Linked DNA regions of Methylomagnum ishizawai. The protein of the gene in region 2 binds, or shares a complex with, the protein of the main gene of each other region. Links are inferred from orthologs where the notes say so. Each region holds a gene or a part of one and is shown on either strand. Other genes may lie near its edges. The genes, in order: holA, K5658_RS08880, dnaX and dnaN.

Region 1 (2,973 bases), 2.2 Mb from region 2 along the record:
ATATGGAACTCCTGAACGCGCTCGCCAAATTCGAGGATTCGAGCCCGCAAGGCCGCGCCCTGCGCCAGGAAGCCCTGGAACTGGTGGCGCTGATGCTCGCGCCCATCGTGCCGCATATCGCCGAACATCTGTGGGCCGAACTCGGCCACGCCGACACCATCGCCACCGCGCCCTGGCCGCAATGGGATGATTCCGCCCTGGTCCAGGACAGCCTCGAATACGTGGTCCAGGTCAACGGCAAGCTGCGCGGCAAGATCACCGTGGCGGTGGACGCGCCGAACGAAGCCATCCAAGCCGCCGCCCTGGCCGACGCCAACGTCCAGCGCTTCACCGAGGGCAAGCCGCCCAAGAAGGTCGTGGTGGTCCCGAAGAAGCTGGTCAACATCGTGGTATAGGCCCATGGCACGACGGCTCCGCCTCGCCGCTCCGCTCTCCGCCGCCCTGGCGCTGGCCGCTTGCGGCTGGCACCTGCGCGGCGAAATGCCGGGCACCAAGCTCGAAAACACGCTCTACCTCTCCGGCATCACCAACAAGAACCCGTTCTATGGCGACTTCAACCAGACGCTGAACAACCTCGGCGGCGCGTTGGCCCCGACGCCGGGACTCGCCAGCGCGGTCGTCCATATCACCTCGGCCGCCCACACCCGCCGCCCCATCACCCTGAGCCAGCAAGGCCGCGCCAACACCTTCGACCTGACCTACCGGGTCGTCTACGATGTCCGCAGCCCCAAGGGCGAAATCCTGATCCCGCAACAGGAACTCGAAATCCGCCGCGACTACTTCAACGACCAGACCACGCCGCTGGGCCAGGGCTACGAAGAAGACATGTACCGCCAGGAAATGCAGAAGGAAGCCGCCCGGACCCTGCTGCGGCAGGTGTCCTACACCCTCCGGCAGCAGCGCAAAACGGCGAACCCGACGTGAAACTCTATCCCGAACAGTTGGAGGAACACCTCAAGCGCAAGCTGCTGCCGATCTACCTCCTGAGCGGCGACGAGCCCCTGCAATTGACCGAGGCCGCCGACGCCCTGCGCCAAGCCGCCAAGGCCCAGGGCTATGCCGACCGGGAATTGTTCTACGCCGACGCCGGTTTCGATTGGGCCTTGCTGCGGGAGGCCACCGACGCCTTTTCCTTGTTCGGCGAGCGGCGCTTGCTCGACCTCCGCATCCCCGCCAAACCGGACAAGAACGCCAGCGCCGCCCTGCTGCGCTACGCCGAGCGCCCGCCGGAAGACGCCATCCTGGTCGTCAGCACCGCCAAGCTGGCCGCCGCCGACCAGAAGGCCAAGTGGTGCCAAGCCATCGACAAGATCGGCGCGGTGATGCAGGTCTGGCCGTTGGAAGGCGAAAAACTCCTGCGCTGGCTGGACCGCCGCCTCAGTACGCGGGGACTCTTGGCCGACCACTCCGGGCTGCGCCTCATCGCCGTCCGCACCGAGGGCAACCTGCTCGCCGCCGCCCAGGAAATCGAGAAACTGCACATCCTGCATGGCCGGGGCAAGCTGACCGACGAGCAGATCGTCCAGGCGGTGGCGAACAGCGCCCGCTACGATGTGTTCGACCTGGCCGAGGAAGTCCTGCGCGGACAGGCCGGAAAAGCCTACCGGGTGCTGATGGGGCTCAAGGCCGAAGGCGTGGCCCCCGCCGTGGCGCTGTGGGCGCTGGGCCGGGATATCCGTCTGGTCGCGGCCCTGCTGCGGGAAGTCGCGGGCGGAACTTCCCAGGACTCGGCCTATGCCAAGCTCAAGGTCTGGGACAACCGCAAGGAAACCCTGGGACTGGCCCTGCGGCGGCTGGACCGGAACACGGTGCATCGCGCCTTGTTGTTGGCGGCGGAGGCCGACCGGGTCATCAAGGGCGCTGGCGTGGGGGAGGCCTGGGAGGCATTGTTGGCGGTGTGCCTGTGTGTGGCGGCCCCGCCTGGGAAAGCGGTTTCGGATCGGCTCCACTCATAATCCGGCATAGGAGTTAATTCCATGGGGCACATATTCATCGCAGGCAGCCATCGGGCTTCGTATCGCGGCTTTGGAAACCAATGGATGGTCCGTTCCAGAGGAAAACCTATGACGCCTCGTCGAGCGCGGCGAATCAAACTGCCCCGGATTTCCAGCACAACGACATCCGTATACCCTTGAATCCATCGAGCAATAATCCCACCCTCCAGCCATGACCGAATCCATCCAAACCTATATCGAAACCATCGGCCACAACGCCCGCGCCGCTTCCCGCCTGATCGGCCGGGCCGAAACCGCCGCCAAGAACCGCGCCCTCATCGCCATCGCCGCCACCTTGGAAGCCGAAGCCGGGTTCCTCATCGCCGAGAACCAAAAAGACCTCGCCGCGGGCCGCCGGAACGGCCTCGACAGCGCCATGCTCGACCGCCTCGACATCAACGAAAAGCGCGTCAAAACCATGGCCGAGGGCCTCCGCGAAATCGCCGCCCTGCCCGACCCGGTGGGCGAAATCACCGGACTGACCTACCGGCCTTCCGGCATCCAGGTCGGGAAAATGCGGGTGCCGCTGGGCGTCATCGGCATCATCTACGAATCGCGCCCCAACGTCACCGCCGACGCCGCCGCGCTCTGCCTCAAATCCGGCAACGCCTGCATCCTGCGCGGCGGCTCCGAGGCCATCCATTCCAACAAGGCCATCGCCGCCTGCATCCGCCAAGGGCTGGAAACCGCCGGGCTTCCCGCCGACGCCGTGCAACTGATCGAAACCACCGACCGGGCCGCCGTGGGCGCGATGCTGCGGCTGGAACACGCCATCGACGTGATCGTGCCGCGTGGCGGCAAGGGCTTGATCCAGCGCATCATGGAGGAATCCCGCATCCCCATCCTCAAGCACCTGGACGGCATCTGCCATGTCTACATCGACGACCGCTGCGACCCCGACAAGGCCATCAGGATCGCCCTGAACGCCAAAACCCAGCGCTATGGCGTCTGCAACGCCATGGAAACCCTGCTCATCGCC
Region 2 (2,930 bases):
TGCTGGGGGTGTTCGCCTTGCCCCGGCTGCGCGGTTGGATGGGGATCGATGTCTTGCAGAAGTCCGCCGCGACCCTCTACGCGGCCATGTTGGCGCTGCTGGCCTGGGCGCCGGATCTGGCCTGGTTGTGGGCCACCGCCTTGGTTTCGGGGGTGGCTTGGTTGATCGCGATCACCTGCCTGCAAGGCGTGGCCCAGACCGCCTTGCCCGCCTGGGTGCGGGCGCGGGGCTTGGCCTTGGTGATGATGGTGTTCATGGGCGGCATGGCGGGCGGCTCCCTGGCCTGGGGTCGGGTCGCGACCGCGCTTTCGGTGCCCGAGGCGCTGAGGTTGGCGGCGGCCGGATTGGCCTTGGGGGTGCTCGCCACCTGGCGGGTGCGCTTGCTGCCGCGGGAAGGCGTCGATTTGACGCGCTCGATGCATTGGCCCGCGCCCGCCGTGGACCAAACCCCGGAACCGGACCGGGGTCCGGTCCTGGTCACCGTGGCCTACCGGGTGGACCCTGGGCATCTGGCCGAATTCCTGGGCCTGATGGCGAGGCAGGGTGCCGCCCGGCGGCGCAGCGGGGCGTTTTATTGGCAGTTGTTCCAGGATGCCGCCGCCGGCGATGCTTATTTGGAGACCTTCCTCACCGAGTCCTGGCTGGAACATCTGCGCCAGCACGAGCGCGTCACCCAGGCCGAGCGGGTCTTGCAGGAAAAAATCCGCCGCTGCTTGCTCGAACCCGCCGGGCCGCCGGTGGTTTCCCATTACCTCGCCGTGGCCAGCGACGGCGGCGGCGTGGCCTGTGGCTAGGGCCGGGGCAACCGTCCCGCGCCCTCCCGCCACAAGGTTCATTTTTGGCCGCGAACAGGCCAGAATGCGCCTTTTACCCGTGGAGGGGCGATGCCCACCGAAATCGAACTTTACCCCTGGCTGGCCGATGCTTGGCACACCCTGGGGGCGCACCTGTCCGCTGGACGGGTGCCGCAAGCCTTGCTGATCCAGGGCGCGGCGGGGATCGGCAAAACCCATCTGGCCGGATTGTTCGCCCAGCGCCTATTGTGTTCCGCCCCCGGCGAATTCGCTTGTGGCCGGTGTCCCGCCTGCCGCTTGTTCCTGGCCGGTAGCCATCCCGATTTCCTCAAGGTCCAGCCCGCCGAGCCGGGCAAGGGCATCGGCGTCGATGCCATCCGCCATCTGATCGCCGACCTCGCCCTCAAATCCCAGTTCGAAAGCTACCGGGTGGTCGTCATCGCCCCGGCCCAGGCCATGAACGGCAGCGCCGCCAACGCCTTGCTCAAGACCTTGGAGGAACCCGCCGAGCGCACCGTCATGCTGTTGCTGAGCGAAGCACCGGCCGGCCTGCCCGCCACCATCCTCAGCCGCTGTCAACGCTTGCCGGTGGCGCCGCCGGACACGGCCACCGCCTGCCAATGGCTGGAAGCCCGCCATCCCGGCTGCGACGTGGCCACCCTGTTGGCGGCGGCGCAGGGTTCGCCCTTGCGGGCCTTGGCCCTGGTCGGTTCGGAGGTGGCGGAGCGGCGGCGCACGGTGTTCCGCCAATGGGGCGGGGTGCTGCTGGGCCAGGAAGAGCCGGTGGCGGTGGCGGAACTCTGGGAGAAACAGGCCCACGAGGAATTTGTCGAATGGATTTCGACCTGGACCATGGATTTGATCCGGCTGCTGAGCGCCCCCGCCGCCCCGCCCCGCTATAACCCCGATCTCGCCAAGGGTATGCGGACCTTGGCTGGGCGGCTAAACTTGCGGGACTTGTTCGAGTATTGGAACCTTGTCCTGCGTTCCAAGCGGGCCTTGGGCGGCCAGGCCAACCGGCAATTGCTGTTGGAGGAATTGCTGATCCATGGGTCGCGCCTGGGCCGTCCCGCGAGTCCACCACGCTTGGGTTAAGGCCGGCCTGGGATACAAGCTTCGGTTTGTACGCGGGCCTGGGGCGTTGGTGTCCTGGCGTCCCCATAGTCCGAATTGAAAAAAGCGAGCCTCCCGATGAGCGATACCGAAAGCCGTGCCCGGCAGGGCATCCTGTCCCTGACCATCCGCGACAAGAGCGTCCTGTATTCGGCCTATATGCCGTTCGTGAAGAACGGTGGCCTTTTCATCCCCACCAACCGCGCCTATAACCTGGGCGACGAGGTGTTCATGCTGCTGAACCTGATGGACGAGGCCGACCGCATCCCCATCGCCGGCAAGATCGTGTGGATCACGCCCAAGGGCGCGGAGGGCTACCGTTCCCATGGCATCGGCGTCCAGTTCAGCGACGAGGACGGCGGGGCCACCCGCAACCGCATCGAGAACCATCTGGCCGGCATCCTGGAATCCCAGCGGCCCACCCATACCATGTGAACGGGTGCCGGGCGGACCCACGCCTATGATCTCCCTCAAGGCCATGAACACCATCCATGCGCGCTGGCCGGCCCCGGCGCGTTACGCGCTGGCCGCGCTGGTCTTCCTCGCCGCGGCCCTGGTGCGCTGTTGGGTCTTGCCCATGGAGTCGCGGATGACCTTCACCACGTTCTATCCCGCCCTGGCCCTCAGTTTCTACCTGGGCGGGACCGGGCCGGGCATCCTGAGCGTCCTGCTTAGCGTGGTCACCGGCTACGTGGCCCTGACGCCGCCCTTCATGCTGTTGCAGCACAAGCCCCTGGGCGATATGGCGGTCGCGACCTTCCTGCCTTCCGCCTGCATGATCGGTTTCATCGTCAAGCAGCTCCAGGCCCATTCCTTCCGTACTTCGGCGGCGCTCTCCGCCCGCCTCGACACCGAGCGGGCCTTGCGCCACGAACACGACAAGAGCCAGGCCTTGCTGCGCAACGCCAGCGACGGCATCCACATCCTCGACGAACAGGGCCATATCGTCGAGTCCAGCGATTCCTTCTGCCAGATGCTCGGCTACCGCCGGGAGGAAGTCTTGGGGATGCATTTCTCCCAATG
Region 3 (3,052 bases), 100 kb from region 2 along the record:
GGTGCAAAAGGACTTGACAAGCACGGCCTTCGCCCGGCAATTCAAGGACATCCTGTTCCAAAACACCGTGACCACCCTGCTGGCCGGCCACACCTATACCGGCGTCCTGTTCTCCGACGCCCTCGACGCGCGGAACAAGAGCTATTTCGTCAAAGGCGGGTCGGCCAGCCCACTGCTGTTCGTCAACGCCAAGGGCAAGGCGGTGACCGGCATCGAGATACTCCCGTCCATCGCGACCCCCGAACCTCCACCGTCCAGGTTCGCGGCCTCGGCCTCCAGCGACGCCACCCCGATTCCCGAACCCACCCTGCCCGCGCTCATGGCGCTGGGCCTCGCGGGCCTGGCCTGGACGGCCCCCCGCCGCAAGCCCGCACTAGGCAAAACCTGATCCGGCGGAGGCGGTTGTTTCGGATGCCAACCGTCTTCTTGAAAAGTCAAGGCTTGAATCGCCACAAGCCATCCATCATAATGCGCGTCCTCATCGACGGCCCCGGTCCAAACGGCCCGGAGCCAACGCCAGAGTTCAATGGCAAGTCGTGTCGGTCCCCTCGCAACGATACGCTGCGAACCCCGCCAGGCCCGGAAGGGAGCAACGGTAGCACCGGATTCGTGTGCCGGGGTGTGGCTGATACGACTGCCACCCTCCCATCCCCCATGCCTACACGGTCGATAACCGGCAGCGAGCCCAAATGGCCTATCAGGCTTTAGCCCGCAAGTGGCGACCCCGTAACTTCAGCGAAATCGTCGGCCAAGAGCATGTCGTCAGGGCCTTGACCCACGCGCTCGAAACCGCCCGCCTGCACCACGCCTATCTGTTCACCGGCACCCGCGGCGTGGGCAAGACCACCCTGGCCCGCATCCTCGCCAAGGCCATCAATTGCGAATCCCGCCATGGCTCCGACCCTTGCGGCCACTGCCTGGTTTGTCGGGAAGTGGACGAGGGCCGCTTCGTCGATCTGATCGAGGTGGACGCCGCCTCCCGCACCAAGGTCGAGGACACCCGCGACCTGCTCGACAATGTGCTGTACGCGCCCAGCCAAGGCCGCTACAAGGTCTACCTGATCGACGAAGTCCACATGCTCTCGGGGCATAGCTTCAACGCCCTGCTGAAGACCCTGGAAGAACCGCCGCCCCATATCAAATTCCTGCTGGCGACCACCGACCCCCAGAAAATCCCGGTCACGGTGCTATCGCGCTGTTTGCAGTTCAACCTCAAGCGCCTGACCCCCGGCCAAATCGGCACCCAGATGGAATCCATCCTGCGCAAGGAGGAAATCCAATTCGAGGCCAACGCGGTGAAAGCCCTGGCCCGCGCCGCCGATGGCTCCATGCGCGATGGGCTGAGCCTGTTGGACCAAGCCATCGTCCACGGCGGCGGACGCCTGGGCGAGGCCGAGGTCAGCGCCATGCTGGGCACGGTGTCGCGGCGGCCCGTGTTCGATTTGCTGGACGCCCTGGCCCGGAGCGACGCGGCGGCGCTGTTGGCCTTGGTCGAAGCCCTGTCGGAACACGCCCCCAATTACGGCGACGTGCTGCAACAATTGCTGATCGCCCTGCACCATGCCGCCCTGGCCCAATGGGTACCCGAGGCGGTCCGCCGCGACGAGGACGCCGAGCGCATCCTGGCCCTGGCCCAGCGCCTGAGCGCCGAGGATTTGCAGTTGTTCTACCAAACCGGGCTGGTCGGCCAGCGCGACCTGCCCCTCGCGCCCGATCCGCGCGGCGGCTTCGAGATGGTCCTGCTGCGGATGCTGGCCTTCCGTCCGGCGGAGGCCGCGGCCCACCCGCCCCAGCCTTCCGCGCCACGCCCGGAACCACCGCGGCTGGTCCATCCGTCCCCGACACCCCAGGCCCGGCCCGAACCGCCCCCGGCCCATACCCAGGCACCCGCCCCGGTCGCGCCGCCACCTCCGGCCCCCGGCCCGGCGGCGCACTCCCCGGACGGCGGCGTCCCCATCCCCGGACAGGTCAATTGGCGCGAGTTGATCCGCGCCACCGGCGTCGCCGCCCTGGCCCGCGAACTGGCCAACAACTGCGTGCTGGAACATCTGGACGAAACCTCCTGCGTCCTGCTGCTGCATCCCAAGCAAGCCCTGCTCCGCGCCGCCCATACCGAGGCCAACCTGGAAAAAGCCCTGCAAGACTATTTCCGCCGTCCGCTCAAGCTCACCATCAAGCTCGGCGAACCCGCGGGCGAAACCCCCGCCCTGCAAAACCAGCGGCAAAAGGAAGAACGCCAACGGGCGGCGGAGATCGAAATAGAACAAGACGAAAACGTCATCGCCTTGAAGGAACGGTTCGATGCCCGCATCGTGCCCGGTTCCGTCAAACCCCTGGATTGAACCCGCCCCGGAGCCACCGCCATGAAGAATCCCCTCGCCCATCTGATGCAGCAAGCGCAGCAAATGCAGGAAAACCTGAAGAAAGCCCAGGAGGAATTGGCCGAACTCCGGGTCCAGGGCGAATCCGGCGGCGGGCTGGTCAAGATCGCCATGACCGGCAAGCGCCAGGTCTTGAAGGTGGAAATCGACGACAGCCTGTTGAAGGACGACCGCGACATGCTGGAGGATTTGGTCGCCGCCGCCGTCAACGACGCCGTCAACAAGGTCGCCAACCTCAAGCAGGAAAAGCTGGCGGGTTTGACCGGCGGTATGGAGTTGCCGGCCGGCTTCAAGCTGCCGTTCTAGTCGCCATCCGCGCCATGCCCGCGACCGGTGCCCTCGCCCGCTTGATGCAAGCCCTGCGCTGCCTGCCGGGGGTGGGGCCAAAATCGGCCCAGCGCATGGCCTTCCACCTGTTGCAGCGCAACCGCCCCGGTGCCCGCCAATTGGCCGAGGCGCTGCTGGACGCCCTCGACCGGATCGGCCATTGCGCCGAGTGCCGCACCCTGACCGAGGGCGCGCTCTGCCCGGTCTGCGCCAACCCCCAGCGCGACCGCTCCCTGCTGTGCGTGGTGGAAACCCCCGCCGAGGTCCACGCCATCGACCAGGCCGCGACCGGCTTCCAGGGCGTATTCTTCGTGCTGCACGGGCGCTTGTCGCCGCTGGACGGC
Region 4 (3,026 bases), 1.9 Mb from region 2 along the record:
GTGGCGCAGAACGTCGGGCGGGCCTATAACCCCTTGTTCATCTATGGCGGCGTGGGCCTGGGCAAGACCCATTTGATCCATGCCATCGGCAACGAAATCCTCAGGGCCAATCCTTCGGCCCAGGTGGTTTATCTCCACTCCGAGCGCTTCGTGTCGGACATGGTGAAGGCGCTGCAACACAATGCCATCGGGGCGTTCAAGGATTATTACCGCACCGTCGATGCCTTGCTGATCGACGATATCCAATTCTTCGCCGGGAAAGAGCGCTCGCAGGAAGAGTTCTTCCACACCTTCAACACCTTGCTGGAAAACAAGCACCAGGTCGTGCTGACCTGCGACCGCTATCCCAAGGAAATCAAGGGTCTGGAAGAGCGTTTGAAGTCCCGTTTCGGCTGGGGCCTGCCGGTCGCCATCGAACCGCCCGACCTCGAAACCCGCGTCGCCATCCTCAAGAGCAAGGCGGTGAACCTGGGCGTGGAACTCTCGGACGAAGTGGCGTTTTTCATCGGCAAGCGCATCCGTTCCAATATCCGCGAACTGGAAGGCGCGTTGCGGCGGGTGATGGCCAATTCGCATTTCACCGGCAAGCCCATCACCATGGAATTCGCCAAGGACGCGCTCCGGGATTTGATCGCCTTGCAGGACCGGCTCATCAACGTGGACAACATCCAGCGCACCGTGGCCGAGTATTACAAAATCCGGGTCTCGGACCTCCTGTCGAACAAGCGCACCCGCAATCTGAGCCGCCCCCGGCAGATGGCGATGGCCCTGGCCAAGGAACTGACCAACCACAGCCTCCCGGAAATCGGCCAGATGTTCGGTGGCCGCGACCACACCACGGTCCTGCACGCCTGCCGCAAGAGCGAGGAACTCAGGGCCTGCGATAATAAGTTCGCCGAGGATTACAGCATCCTCCTCCGCACCCTCTCCGCTTAAACCAACCCACCCCGGCATCCACCATGAAATTCACCATAGCGCGTGAAACCCTGCTCACCCCGCTGCAACAGGTCATCGGCGTCATCGAGAAACGCCAAACCCTGCCGATCCTGTCCAACGTGCTGCTGAAACTCAGCGACGGCCAGTTGGAACTGACCGGCACCGACCTGGAAGTGCAATTGATCACCCGCACCACCGTGGAAAGCGGCGAGGACGGCGCGATCACGGTCCCGGCCCGCAAGCTGCTGGATATCTGCCGCTTGTTGCCGGACAAAAGCGCCATCAACGTGGATTGCAAGGACGAGCGCTTCGCCATCCGCTGCGGCAGCAGCAAGTTCAACCTGGCGACCCTGCCCGCCGACAACTACCCGGAGTTCGACACCGGCACCACCGAGTTGGAAGTCGCCGTGCCCGCCGCCACCCTGCGCCGGGCGTTGGAAAAAACCACCTTCGCCATGGCCCAGCAGGACGTGCGCTATTACCTCAACGGCTTGTTGCTGGATGTGGATGGCCGCACGCTGCGCACCGTGGCCTCGGACGGGCACCGGCTGGCGGTGTTCGAGGAAGTCCTGGAGATCGAGGGCCAGGGGCGGCAAATCATCATCCCGCGCAAGGGCGTCTTGGAACTGGCCCGTTTGCTGGGCGAAGGCGCGGAGACGGTGACGGTGCAGATCGCCCCCAACACCGTGCGGGTGAACCTGGGCGCGGTCAGCTTCGCCGCCAAGCTGATCGAGGGCCGCTTCCCCGATTTCCAGCGGGTGATGCCACGCGACCTGGCCCGTATCATGTTGATCGACAAGGATGTGTTCAAAGGGGCCTTGACCCGTGTGTCGGTGCTGTCCAACGAGAAGTACAAGAGCATCAGCATGGAAGTGGACGAGGAAGCGGTGATGTCCCTGAAGGCGCAGAATCCCGAACACGAGGAAGCCGAGGAGCGGGTGCCGATCCAATTGGAAGGCAGCGGGCTGTCGGTGGGCTTCAACGCGGCCTATCTGTTGGATGCCATCAACAACGTGGGTTCGGCCCAGGTCCGGCTGTCGTTCACCGAGGCGGCCAATAGCTGCTTGATCGAGGATTGCGAGGACAGCCATTTCAAGTTCATCGTGATGCCGATGCGGCTGTGAACCGGGTTGCCGCCGCGTTCCCGCGCCCGGCGTGGGAATCTCATCCTGGGCGCTCCGCGTCCCGCCACGGCCCGCGCGAGCGGGCTAACCCGCATTCCCACGCCGAGCGTGGGAGCGATCATCGCGCCAACGCCGCGTGAGCCTCCTCAAACTCGAAGCCCAGGACATCCGCAACATCCCAGCGGCCACGCTCCTGCCCACCCCCCGCCTCAATTTCCTGGTCGGTCCCAACGCCAGCGGCAAGACTTCGCTGCTGGAGGCCATCTATCTTTTGGGCCGGGCGCGTTCCTTCCGCACTTCGCAGCCCAACCAGATCATCCGCTTCGACCAGCCCGCGCTGACCGTGGTGGGCCAAGTCGCGGCGGACGCGGCCCCGCCCCTGCCCATCGGCCTCCGCATCGCCCGCAACGGCCTGCGCGACATCCACCTGGATGGCCGTACCCTACAATCCAGCGCCGAATTGCTCCGGGCCTTCCCGGTACTGGCGATCCAGCCCGGCAGCGCCACCCTGCTCGAAGGCCCGCCCAAAACCCGCCGCCAATTCCTCGATTTCGGCGCGTTCCATGAAGACCCGGCCTATCTCGGCCACTGGCGGCGCTATACCAAGGCTTTGGGCCAGCGCAACGCGCTTTTGCGGGAAAAACGGGTGCGGGAACTGGCCCCATGGACCCATGAAGCGGCGCGGTACGGTACAATAGTGGGTGAAACGCGCCGCCTTTACGCGGAACGGCTCGAACCCTTCTTCCAAGACACGGCACAACGCTTTTTCAAGGGGCTGGTTTTCCAATTGCACACTCAAGCGGGTTGGGACACCGCAAATCCCCTGGAAAAACTACTGGAACAGGATATCCCCCACGACCTCCGCCATGGGCATACCCAGTCCGGCCCCCATAAGGGGGATTTTTCCATCGCGCTCCAGGGCCGCCCGGTCAAGGCCTACCTCTCCCGTGGCCAGATGAAGCTATT

What was found.
Region 1: the proteins of K5658_RS08880 (region 2) and holA are in contact, whole or in part, in a cryo-EM structure (PDB 8GIZ), measured with the Escherichia coli proteins. The link is inferred for Methylomagnum ishizawai from one-to-one orthologs.
Region 3: the proteins of K5658_RS08880 (region 2) and dnaX are in contact, whole or in part, in a cryo-EM structure (PDB 8GIZ), measured with the Escherichia coli proteins. The link is inferred for Methylomagnum ishizawai from one-to-one orthologs.
Region 4: the proteins of K5658_RS08880 (region 2) and dnaN are in contact, whole or in part, in a cryo-EM structure (PDB 8GIZ), measured with the Escherichia coli proteins. The link is inferred for Methylomagnum ishizawai from one-to-one orthologs.

What each region holds. Positions count from the first base shown.
Region 1 is NZ_AP019783.1:4,154,844-4,157,816, forward strand. Bases 36-2,937 are described here. They hold holA (DNA polymerase III subunit delta), read left to right. Parts: upstream 36-920; coding sequence 921-1,955; downstream 1,956-2,937. Other genes in these bases: leuS (leucine--tRNA ligase), read left to right, coding at 36-395; K5658_RS18720 (LPS-assembly lipoprotein LptE), read left to right, coding at 400-924; K5658_RS18730 (glutamate-5-semialdehyde dehydrogenase), read left to right, coding at 2,167-2,937. In the rest of the region: more of leuS, read left to right, coding at 1-35; more of K5658_RS18730, read left to right, coding at 2,938-2,973. UniProt on the Escherichia coli protein: Part of the beta sliding clamp loading complex, which hydrolyzes ATP to load the beta clamp onto primed DNA to form the DNA replication pre-initiation complex.
Region 2 is NZ_AP019783.1:1,928,054-1,930,983, forward strand. Bases 28-2,886 are described here. They hold K5658_RS08880 (DNA polymerase III subunit delta'), read left to right. Parts: upstream 28-884; coding sequence 885-1,889; downstream 1,890-2,886. Other genes in these bases: K5658_RS08875 (MFS transporter), read left to right, coding at 28-794; K5658_RS08885 (PilZ domain-containing protein), read left to right, coding at 1,986-2,342; K5658_RS08890 (PAS domain S-box protein), read left to right, coding at 2,368-2,886. Outside these bases: more of K5658_RS08875, read left to right, coding at 1-27; more of K5658_RS08890, read left to right, coding at 2,887-2,930. UniProt on the Escherichia coli protein: Part of the beta sliding clamp loading complex, which hydrolyzes ATP to load the beta clamp onto primed DNA to form the DNA replication pre-initiation complex.
Region 3 is NZ_AP019783.1:1,824,548-1,827,599, reverse strand. The notes cover bases 35-3,015. They hold dnaX (DNA polymerase III subunit gamma/tau), read left to right. Parts: upstream 35-689; coding sequence 690-2,342; downstream 2,343-3,015. Other genes in these bases: recR (recombination mediator RecR), read left to right, coding at 2,702-3,015; K5658_RS08380 (YbaB/EbfC family nucleoid-associated protein), read left to right, coding at 2,364-2,687; K5658_RS08395 (PEP-CTERM sorting domain-containing protein), read left to right, coding at 35-388. Also shown: more of K5658_RS08395, read left to right, coding at 1-34; more of recR, read left to right, coding at 3,016-3,052. UniProt on the Escherichia coli protein: Part of the beta sliding clamp loading complex, which hydrolyzes ATP to load the beta clamp onto primed DNA to form the DNA replication pre-initiation complex.
Region 4 is NZ_AP019783.1:403-3,428, forward strand. The notes cover bases 55-3,009. They hold dnaN (DNA polymerase III subunit beta), read left to right. Parts: upstream 55-959; coding sequence 960-2,060; downstream 2,061-3,009. Other genes in these bases: dnaA (chromosomal replication initiator protein DnaA), read left to right, coding at 55-936; recF (DNA replication/repair protein RecF), read left to right, coding at 2,197-3,009. In the rest of the region: more of dnaA, read left to right, coding at 1-54; more of recF, read left to right, coding at 3,010-3,026. UniProt on the Escherichia coli protein: Confers DNA tethering and processivity to DNA polymerases and other proteins. Acts as a clamp, forming a ring around DNA (a reaction catalyzed by the clamp-loading complex) which diffuses in an ATP-independent manner freely and bidirectionally along dsDNA.